3 regions of the Paraflavitalea sp. genome follow, and region 3 is predicted to be linked to each of the others. Evidence: riboswitches for the same ligand, from Rfam matches in the RefSeq annotation. Region 3 holds a riboswitch; each other region holds the start of a gene.
The links. Region 3 has a riboswitch for cobalamin ahead of AC5JBY_RS15130 (DUF5074 domain-containing protein). Riboswitches for the same ligand answer to the same signal wherever they lie in the genome.
Positions count from the first base shown of each region.

Region 1: it holds a riboswitch for cobalamin, as region 3 does, so the genes downstream of both, AC5JBY_RS23995 (ribonucleoside-diphosphate reductase small subunit) here and AC5JBY_RS15130 (DUF5074 domain-containing protein) in region 3, are expected to answer to the same signal.
Region 2: it holds a riboswitch for cobalamin, as region 3 does, so the genes downstream of both, AC5JBY_RS07415 (TonB-dependent receptor plug domain-containing protein) here and AC5JBY_RS15130 (DUF5074 domain-containing protein) in region 3, are expected to answer to the same signal.

Region 1 is NZ_JCACET010000010.1:1,692,734-1,696,013, reverse strand. It holds gene AC5JBY_RS24000 (MauE/DoxX family redox-associated membrane protein) at 1-243, opposite strand, end outside; cobalamin riboswitch at 981-1,210, shown strand; gene AC5JBY_RS23995 (ribonucleoside-diphosphate reductase small subunit) at 1,433-2,404, shown strand; gene AC5JBY_RS23990 (ribonucleoside-diphosphate reductase subunit alpha) at 2,520-3,280, shown strand, end outside.
Region 2 is NZ_JCACET010000008.1:1,118,802-1,122,081, reverse strand. It holds gene AC5JBY_RS07420 (TonB-dependent receptor) at 1-722, shown strand, start outside; cobalamin riboswitch at 1,001-1,220, shown strand; gene AC5JBY_RS07415 (TonB-dependent receptor plug domain-containing protein) at 1,343-3,229, shown strand; gene AC5JBY_RS07410 (DUF6580 family putative transport protein) at 3,257-3,280, shown strand, end outside.
Region 3 is NZ_JCACET010000008.1:3,172,372-3,175,651, forward strand. It holds gene AC5JBY_RS15125 (hypothetical protein) at 1-702, shown strand, start outside; gene AC5JBY_RS15130 (DUF5074 domain-containing protein) at 760-1,839, opposite strand; cobalamin riboswitch at 2,044-2,268, opposite strand; gene AC5JBY_RS15135 (cytochrome-c peroxidase) at 2,356-3,280, opposite strand, start outside.

The DNA of each region.
Region 1 (3,280 bases), on a different contig from region 3:
CATTAATACAAAGGAGGCGTACAAGCCGGCTAACCGAAGGCGTGGTATGGCCAGCATGGCAGCAATGATGAGCTCCATCGCCGGTACGGCCCAGGCCAATATACCAGCAAAAGGAGCGATGATGGGTGATTCACTAAGCCCGAATTGAAAATTGTAGTAATCTCTTAGTTTGGCCTGTGCTGCATACACCATCAACAGGATAAGGAGCAGGGATACGATCCCCACTATGAAACGCTTGTTCATTTGACTGTAACGATTTCTTAATGTTTGTTAAGGTTTTACATGGGTACAAGGCAGACACTCCGCCTGTTCAGCATGTACTATTCGATAAAGCAAGTGTGTCACACAGTGTACGGGCCTAATCAGCAGCCTTTAGCAGTATAAGGGTCAAAAAGAGGAGGAGAGTCAGTGGGCTGGCACAATCCTATAGCATGTACTGTCGCTTAATACATACTACCGGTATTGGCCGGCCGGTTTTTATTAAATACATACCTCAACCAAGGTGGCTATACAGCCAGTTGCAATTTCAGATAACCCGGACCTTCGAAATACATAAGCTATCGTAGCGTTCCCGTTTTTAGAACTTTAGGCCCGGGTTATTGAAATTGCGTAGATTTTCTCATGATCATAGGTGGCCCTTCGATTAACCCGGACCACACCATAAATTTCATCCATTATTTACATCCTTGTTTTATTTCGACAGACTAAAATTTCCATAATTGACCACTAACCCAAATGTTAACATTGGGTTAAGTGTTTGTAAGTAGAAGAATGCTGTATTCGGTATACGGTGTATAGAATGGAGAGTCCTGTATTACAAATTTACCCAGCTAAAGTGTTGAGAGCAGGACAATTTTAAGCAAAAGCCCATCCGGTAAGGCTCTTGACGGTTGTCAATTCAGCGTGGAAGAATTATCCACCCCCTGTTACTAAGTTCATTTGACCAGCCCCGCCTCGAAGTTTAAGTTTGTATTCGCTCTTTTACAAAATATTGTGTTGGTGCCCGTCTATTTGCCTCAAAAACAGGTATTTAGACAGGCTTAAAAGGGAACCATGTGTAAATCATGGACTGTTGCGCAACTGTGAATTTCGTGAATTGGCAATCGGCAATCGGCAATAAGTAGTGGCTTTAAAATCGCTTACTTTTCGCCACTCCGGTTTGTAGCTTTCGCGGACAAAGTCAGATACCTGCCATACAATTAAGTGCCACACCTTCGCATCAAAGGTAATTCGCACTGCTATACTGTCACTCACTGCACCCTCACCCCTCCGGTCAGTGGCGTGGCCACGTATTGTGTTGTTCCCTTTTGTAACGGGTGATCGCTGGTTCCATCCATGGAAGTGTATTTCTATGGAAGGATATCGTCGTCGGTAGAAGGCAAGGCAACGAGGAGAAGACAGACTATTACTAATATAACTATACCATTGAGCCATGAGCAACGAAAACGAAATATTACTGCAGGAAAACAAAGACCGCTTTGTTATTCTGCCCATCAATTATCCCAGGGTGTGGGAAATGTACAAGAAGCATGAAGCAAGCTTCTGGACAGCGGAAGAGATCGATCTGAGCGGTGACCTGCAACACTGGGCGAACTTAAACGATGGTGAACGTCATTTTATTTCGCATGTACTGGCATTCTTTGCTGCCAGCGATGGTATTGTGAATGAGAACCTGGCAGTCAACTTCATGAGCGAAGTGCAATTGCCCGAAGCACGTTGCTTCTATGGCTTCCAGATCATGATGGAGAACATCCATTCTGAAACATACGCTTTATTGATCGACACCTATATTAAAGATCCCCAGGAAAAGCATCGCTTGTTCCATGCTATCGATACGGTGCCTGCTGTGAAAAAGAAAGCGGAGTGGGCGCTGCGCTGGATCGAGAATGGCAGTTTCGCTGAAAGACTCGTAGCCTTTGCCGCCGTAGAAGGTATTTTCTTCAGTGGCAGCTTCTGCTCCATCTTCTGGTTAAAGAAGAGAGGCCTGATGCCCGGTCTTACATTCAGCAATGAACTGATCAGTCGTGATGAAGGCTTGCATTGCGAATTTGCCTGCTTGCTGTACAGCATGCTGAGTAAAAAGATGACGCAGGAAGAAGTATACGCTATCATCGGCGATGCGGTGAAGATTGAAAAGGAATTCATCACGGAAGCACTGCCTGTGGACCTGATCGGTATGAATGCCAAGCTGATGCAGCAATACATCGAGTTTGTAGCTGACCGCTGGCTGAGTGAACTGGGCTATCCCAAAATGTTCAACAGCACCAATCCTTTCGACTTCATGGAAATGATCTCCCTGGAAGGTAAGACTAACTTCTTTGAAAAGCGTGTGGGCGATTACCAGAAGAGTGGCGTGATGGGTAATAAAGAAAGCCAGTCATTTTCGTTGGAGGAAGATTTCTAAACAGGCATTAGCCTTTAGCTATTAGCTTTTAGGGCTTTTGCTTTGCTAACACCTAATGGCTAAAAGCTAACAGCTTAAAAAGCATTAATCACTTATCATAAATACTTACTGACCCATGTTTGTAATAAAAAGAAACGGCAAAAGAGAATCTGTCAAGTTTGACAAGATCACTGCCCGCATAGAAAAACTATGCTATGGGCTCGACAGGCGGTTTGTGAATTCCATCGATGTAGCGAAGAAGGTTATTGAAGGTTTGTATGATGGCGTTACCACTACCGAACTGGATAACCTCGCTGCAGAAACTGCTGCTTCCTTAACGGTGAAGCACCCGGATTATGCGTTGCTGGCCAGCCGCATCGCAGTGAGCAACCTGCATAAGAATACCATCAAGACTTTTTCCGATACGATGAAGTTGCTGTACGAATGCAGGGACAGCAAGGCTGGTAAAGCAGCTCCTTTGCTGGCTGATGACGTGTGGGCTATCATCCAGGAGCATGCCGAATTGCTGGATTCTACGATCATCTACGATCGTGATTACAGCTTCGATTATTTCGGTTTCAAAACACTGGAAAAATCTTACCTGCTGAAGGTGGATGGCAAAGTGGTGGAGCGTCCACAGCATATGTTCATGCGTGTATCGGTGGGTATTCATAAAAACGATATCGAGAGCGCTATCAAGACTTATCACCTGATGTCTGAGCGCTGGTTTACACATGCCACGCCAACCTTGTTCAATGCCGGCACGCCTAAGCCGCAAATGAGCAGCTGCTTCCTGCTGACTATGAAGGAGGACAGCATCGATGGTATTTATGACACCTTGAAACAAACTGCCAAGATATCTCAGAGTGCTGGTGGCATCGGTCTTTCTATCCACGG
Region 2 (3,280 bases), 2.1 Mb from region 3:
AAGGCTTTTCGCCACCCACCACACAGGAGATATTACCCTCCACCTCGGTCATTAGCACCAGCCTGAATGCAGAAGAAGGCGTAAATTATGAGACAGGTATCAAAAGCAGCTGGCTGCAACAAAGACTATATGTTGAGGTCAACGCCTTTTACTACCGCCTGCAAAATGCCATTGTACTCCGCCGTGATGCCAGCAATGCCGATTACTTCGTCAATGCCGGTTCTACCAAACAAAGAGGACTGGAATCGCAAGCCTCCTACCAGCTGTTGCCCAATCGTAAAGGATTTATAACAGCCGCCCGTCTTTGGATCAGCCACACCTGGAGCCGCTTTAGATACGATGAATTTAAACAAGGCACTGCCGACCTCTCCGGCAAGCAACTGCCCAGCGTGGCGCCCCATATCGTAACTGGCGGACTGGACCTGGCCACCCGGCCTGGGCTGTACACCAACCTCACCTGGTATTACAGCGATCCCATTCCACTCGACGATGCCAACACGGTGATAGCCTCATCTTATCAGTTATTCGGCGGCCGCATCGGATGGCGCGCCCGCTTCACCAAAAAGATAGGCGCCGATTTTTTTGCTGGAGCCGACAATCTATTCAATGTACAATACAGCCTCGGCAATGATATCAATGCCGCCGCAGGCAGATACTTCAACCCGGCCGCTGGCGCCAACTACTTTGGCGGCATCACACTGAAATACGCCTTCGGACAATAAAAAAATACTACGACCACGTCTAAAAAAGCCCGCCAAAAGCGGGCTTTTTTTGTGCTATCAAAAAAAATAAAAACTTCATACTTACAGAGACCTTTCAGAGACATTACAGAGAGTTTATAGAGACCTTATAGAGACTTTAGCCCGGATCTGCCCTATACCTGGCCCCTACCTTGCCCGGGGCTGGCCAGGGTCTGGTCCTATCCCGCCTGCCCCTTTCGGAACGGATGCCGGCAACCATGCCCACAAACACCCAACCCCAAATCCCGGGGTAAACCCTTACATTTGCCGCGTTAATTGGTTTCCGCTCCGCCGCCAGGCAGAACGGATTAAAAGGGAAACCGGTGTAAGTCCGGTGCTATCCCCGTAGCTGTAAGTTTCGTGAGTACCACTCACCAGGTTCAATCTTCGTACCACTGTTCTACCCGCTTATCCGGCAGAATGGGAAGGTCTTGAACCAGGGAAACAAGCCAGAAGACCTGCCAGTTATCAGCAACAACATCGACGAGCTTTCGGGTGAAAAGCCGGGATTGAAACCGTCTACAGGCAGTAGACATTTCATTTCTGTTTGAATCATTTTATTCCGAAGGTTCATAGTTCATCATTACAAACAAACTATGAGCATGACAAGAAAGTTACTCGCACTATCAGCCCTGCTGGCAGCCATGAACGCGCAGGCGCAAGACTCAACTGCAAAAAGAGATTTGGATGAAGTAGTGGTTACCGCTACCAAATACCCTGTTAAACTTAGTGAAACAGGAAAAGTAGTGACCGTTATCGGCCGCGAGCAAATAGAACGCAGCAGCGGCAAAAGCCTCGCCCAGGTATTGACCGAGCAAACAGGCATCATCGTAAACGGCGCCAACAGCAACCCCGGTAAAGACAAATCGATCTTTTTACGCGGCGCCTCCAACGACTACACCTTGATATTACTCGATGGCATTCCTGTAAACGATCCCTCCGGGGCAGGCGGCGCATTCGACCTGCGCTTGTTTCCCGTAGAACAGATCGACCACATTGAAATCTTGAAAGGCAGCCAGTCTACCCTCTACGGGTCAGATGCAGTAGCCGGCGTTATCAATATCATCACGAAGAAAAAAGGCAGCAAAGCAATCGGCTTCAACGGCGGCGCTACCTATGGCAGCTTCAACACCTTCACCGGCGATGCTGGCCTGAGTGGCCACAAAGGCATCCTGGATTATAATGTAAATTACTCTTACACCAGTACAGACGGAATTTCCGAAGCAGCCGACACCACCGGCAAAGGCAACTTCGATAAGGACGGATTTAACAGGCACAGCGTACAAGCAAATCTCGGCATCCAGGTAACCGACAAGATCAGGATCGCCCCCTACTATCGCTATAGCTATTTCAACGCCAACACCGACGGTGGTTCTTTCTACGACACCAAAGACCAATTTGTATACCTGCTCAACAATACCGGCGCCACTGCTACTATTGGTTTGCCCAAAGGCACCATCACAGCCAACTACGGATACTCCTATTCAAGGCGTAACTACGCCACCGACTTCGGCAACTCCTTTTTCAGAGGCGGTTTCCACAGCGGCGAAGTATACCTCACCCAAAACCTGAGCGATAGGGTAAAGATGCTGGTCGGCGTAAACTACCAGAGCTACAAACTCACCGATTCCACGCTGACACCTAAGAACCCTTCCACCAACATCGTGAGCCCTTACCTGTCATTCCTCATGCAAAGCGCAGAAGGATTGAGCGTGGAAGTGGGCGGCCGGTACAACCACCACTCCGAATTTGGCACCCAATTCACCTATAGCTTCAATGCCGCCTATCTGATCAATAACCAGATTAAAGCATTTGCCAACGTTTCTACAGGTTTCAAAGCACCTACAGTGATGGACCTGTTTGGCCCCTCCTGGTTTGGCAGCAATCCCAACCTGAAACCGGAAGAATCTTCCAACCTTGAAGCAGGCGTACAATGGCAAACCCTGCAAAATAAATTACAGGTTACCGCTACAGGATTTTACAGAGACATCAAGAACGTGATCGCTTATGTAGCCGGCAAGTCCATCAATATCGACCAGCAAAAAGACAAAGGCGTCGAACTCGAAGCAACCCTGCGCCCCACCGACCAGTGGACGATCAAAGCCTCTTACACCTATGTAACAGGTGATATCTACCAATCACGCAGCGGTAAAGACACGAGCTATTTCAACCTGCTCCGCAGGCCCAAAAACACGATAGTGGCCAGCGTAGGATACCAGGCTACACCACAGTTGTTCATCAGCCTGTCTGCACAAAGCCTGGGCGAAAGAACAGACCTGTCGTTCGGACCACCCCCGGCCTATGCCACCATTCCTGTAGACCTGAAAGCCTACACGCTGATCAACGCCTATGTAGAATACAAGCTATTCAAGAACAAGGTGCGCCTGTTTGTAGATGCCAAAAACCTCACAGATACAGATTACACAGAGGTATATGGATATAATACACCAGGTATCAACATACAAGGTGGTTTCAGGATTAATTTATAATTTTAAGCCTCTTATAAAATAGTACATATGTCAGTAGCAACATTTAGCCCG
Region 3 (3,280 bases):
TCTTTCCCGCATGATGGAAAGAGTAGGATAGGCACCTATCCGCAACAGGCATTGATGAAATTACCTTTTGATGTGCGCATCAAAACGGCCCGGTTCAATAATTCTTTTATAGAATACAAAGAACGCAATGCCAAAAGCGAGCAAAGCGGTAAGGTGCAGTTTTACCAGGTAAGCGTCGGGGTCAATAATCTTACTACATACCGGCAACTCATGGCAGAGAAGCCGATGCGTGTGCAGTTCAACGCCCGATTCCTGAATGCAGCGCCGGTAAAGGCGCTGATTAATTTCTACCCTGACAAGGGCCGGTTCACCATCGATGGGTCGATGGGCAGCATGCCTGCTACAACAGTAAACCAGTTGACAAAGCCTATGGGGTTAGCCACGATCGAGAAAGGAACACTCAATGGACTGGATTTTAGTTTCAATTGCAATGATTATGCAGCCGATGGAACACTAACCATGCTGTATGATGACCTCAAGATCACACTACTCAAAAAAGATACGGTCGACAATACCCTCAGTAAAAAGAAATTGGCCAGCATGCTGGCCAATATACAGGTAAAGAATGCGAATCCCAATAAGAAAGGCGATATACGCCGCGCCACTGTGCACTACGACCGCAACACCAGCAAGTCTTTCTTCAACCTTGTCTGGAAGTCTGTTTTCGAAGGCGTAAAACAATCAGTAGGTATCTCCAATTAATGGTTACTTTGTTATTCCCTTTTCAACCTATCAACTTTTCAACTTATCAACCCTGCATTAATTGAAGATCATTAAAGCGGGGAAATAGAAGTATTGATAGGTAATGGTTTTCTTCAAGGTAGCATTCGCAGCATCATAGAAGTAGAGACTGTTGTACTGATAGTTCTGTCCATATCCGGACTGAACAGCAGTTACCACCAGCTCATTGCTGCCTGCGTTGTAGCCAACACCGGCCCCATAAAACTCTTTACCGGCAGGGATGGTAGCGAAAAGCGTAGCCAGCGAAGCGCTGTTGCCCACTACATATTTATAAAGTTGATTGCCACCGGCGCCCCAGGAATTGGTCCTGCCAATGAACACGGCATTCTCAGTAGAAGAGGTAGTCACAGTACCAACGTTCCAGGCCACCCAGGGATTGCCCAGTGTGAAAGGCAAAGTGATCTTGTTGGTATCGAGCGTAGTGGTGTTGATCTTTACGAGTGAGCTGCCACCGGCTACCCACAAGCTGCCATCAGGTGTTTTAGACAAGCCCTGGTTCATGCCGGCTATCTTTTTTACTACACTGTAATCACTTGCGTTGAGGATGATCAGCCCCTGGCTTTGGTTGATCACGAAGATATAAGCTCCTTCTTTGCGCATGCCACCTGTTTCGCCGGTTACGCTGGTGAGCTTGGTGCCCAGCGTAAGCGTGGAGAGGTTGAGCGGATAGATACCGCTGGCAGTACTGATAAGACCATTGTTGTTGTCGAGACCAAGGAAGGCGCGGCCATTGGCGGGCAGGCTGGCGATGCGACCTGTCTCAACCAGCGATTTGGCATCTGTAACAACGAATGGTCCTTGTTTGGACACCAGGTATAATTTACCATTCCACACAGCGCCATATTGAGTCGTTACGCCCAGTTCTTTGCCGGGGTTCTCTTTGTGATAAACCATTTGTTCGATGGTGTCCTGGCCATAGCGGTAGAAGTTTACGTTACCATTGTCATGACCAAACCAGCCTTCATTCACGAGAATGATACCATTTTCATATTTGCCAGTGATCAGTGGTTCAGGCTGCCTGTACTCATCTTTGTTACAGGCTACAAATGCAGTAATGGTTAACAGAAGCAATAATCCTCGGAATAAACGTGTACTCATAATCGTATTGTTAAGTATATATGAACAGGTTGATCATACTTAACAATGCCCGGCATGATACACCACGGACCAGTGATCCGGCTACAGGCATGCACACGCAGACAGCTCTATGGCAGGAACTGTACAGTGGCATAACTACAGGAAAATAAATGAATCAGCTGAAGGCAGCTATTTCATCCATGCTTTTTACCCGAAAGCTATGAATTAAGTATGATGCTGAAGGCAGGTCTCCTGGCTTGTTCTGTGCCGACGGCCTTCCCATTGAGCTTGCTGTTTACAAAGCATCAACAGTGGCATGTAGATGTCGACATTACGTGAAGAACTTACAGTTGCGGGACAGCTCCGGATTCTTTCTGCTAAAGAAATCACCGGATTCCCTTTTAATCATGACTCATTGAAGAGCTATGAACCTTTAGCGGCGGCGAAGGTATGGAAAGGTTGATAAGTTCACAAGTTTAAAAGTTTACACGGCTTGTGTCGTAAACCTTTCAACCTATCAATTTGTTAACTTGTCAACTAATATCTTATACATTGAGGGCATATATTAACCTCCCCCAATCCTTTATTACGAACAAAAGCAGAATCGGTTAACGTATACAGAAAAGATTTCAGTACTTCTTTATCGGCAGGCGTAAGCGGTATACCTGCCCGGCCGGAAGGCTGCACAAGCGATGGATCGATATTGTCAGTCAGTTGCACATCCTGCGCATAATGCGTCAGCACAAAGTCGAGCTCTTTAAAACGGCCATCGTGCATATAGGGCGCTGTCAGTGCTATGTTGCGCAATGAAGGTACTTTGAAGCGATACTTATCGCCCGTTTCGGAAGTAACGCCCATGCGGCCAAAGTCTTCGCTATAGGGATACAGGCCATTGTTGCGGAAACTGAAATCAGTGAAGAAAGGCTCTGTGTGGCAGGTAGCGCATTTTTGTTGGAAGATTTTGTAACCGGCAGCCTCTTCTTTGGTGAAGGCACCCCCTTCTTTACGTACCACTTTATCATACTTGCTGTTGGCGCTTACCATGGCCACCATAAATTGGCTGAGCGCCTGCATCACACGTGCAGTGGTGATCTCCCGGCTGCCAAAGGCCGCATTAAAATACAAGGGGTAGTATTGATCTTTCTTTATCTTCTCCACTACACTCTCTACCGATTCACCCATTTCCACGTGGTTGGTAATAGGAACAATGGGTTGCAGGTCGAGGTCTTTAACGCCGCCGTCCCACATAAAGCTGGTTGCCCAGGCAAGGTTTTGCAGGGCAGGTGCGTTGCGCGCGCCCAATGAATCGAAGATACCGTGGCTCAACCGGTGACCATGATGCGAAAACGCAGAAGCTTGTATATGACAGGTGCCGCAGCTCACAGTGCCATTCTTTGAAAGCGTACCATCGTAAAATAATCTTCTGCCCAGTTCTATCTTGATCTTATTGAATTTGTTTTTG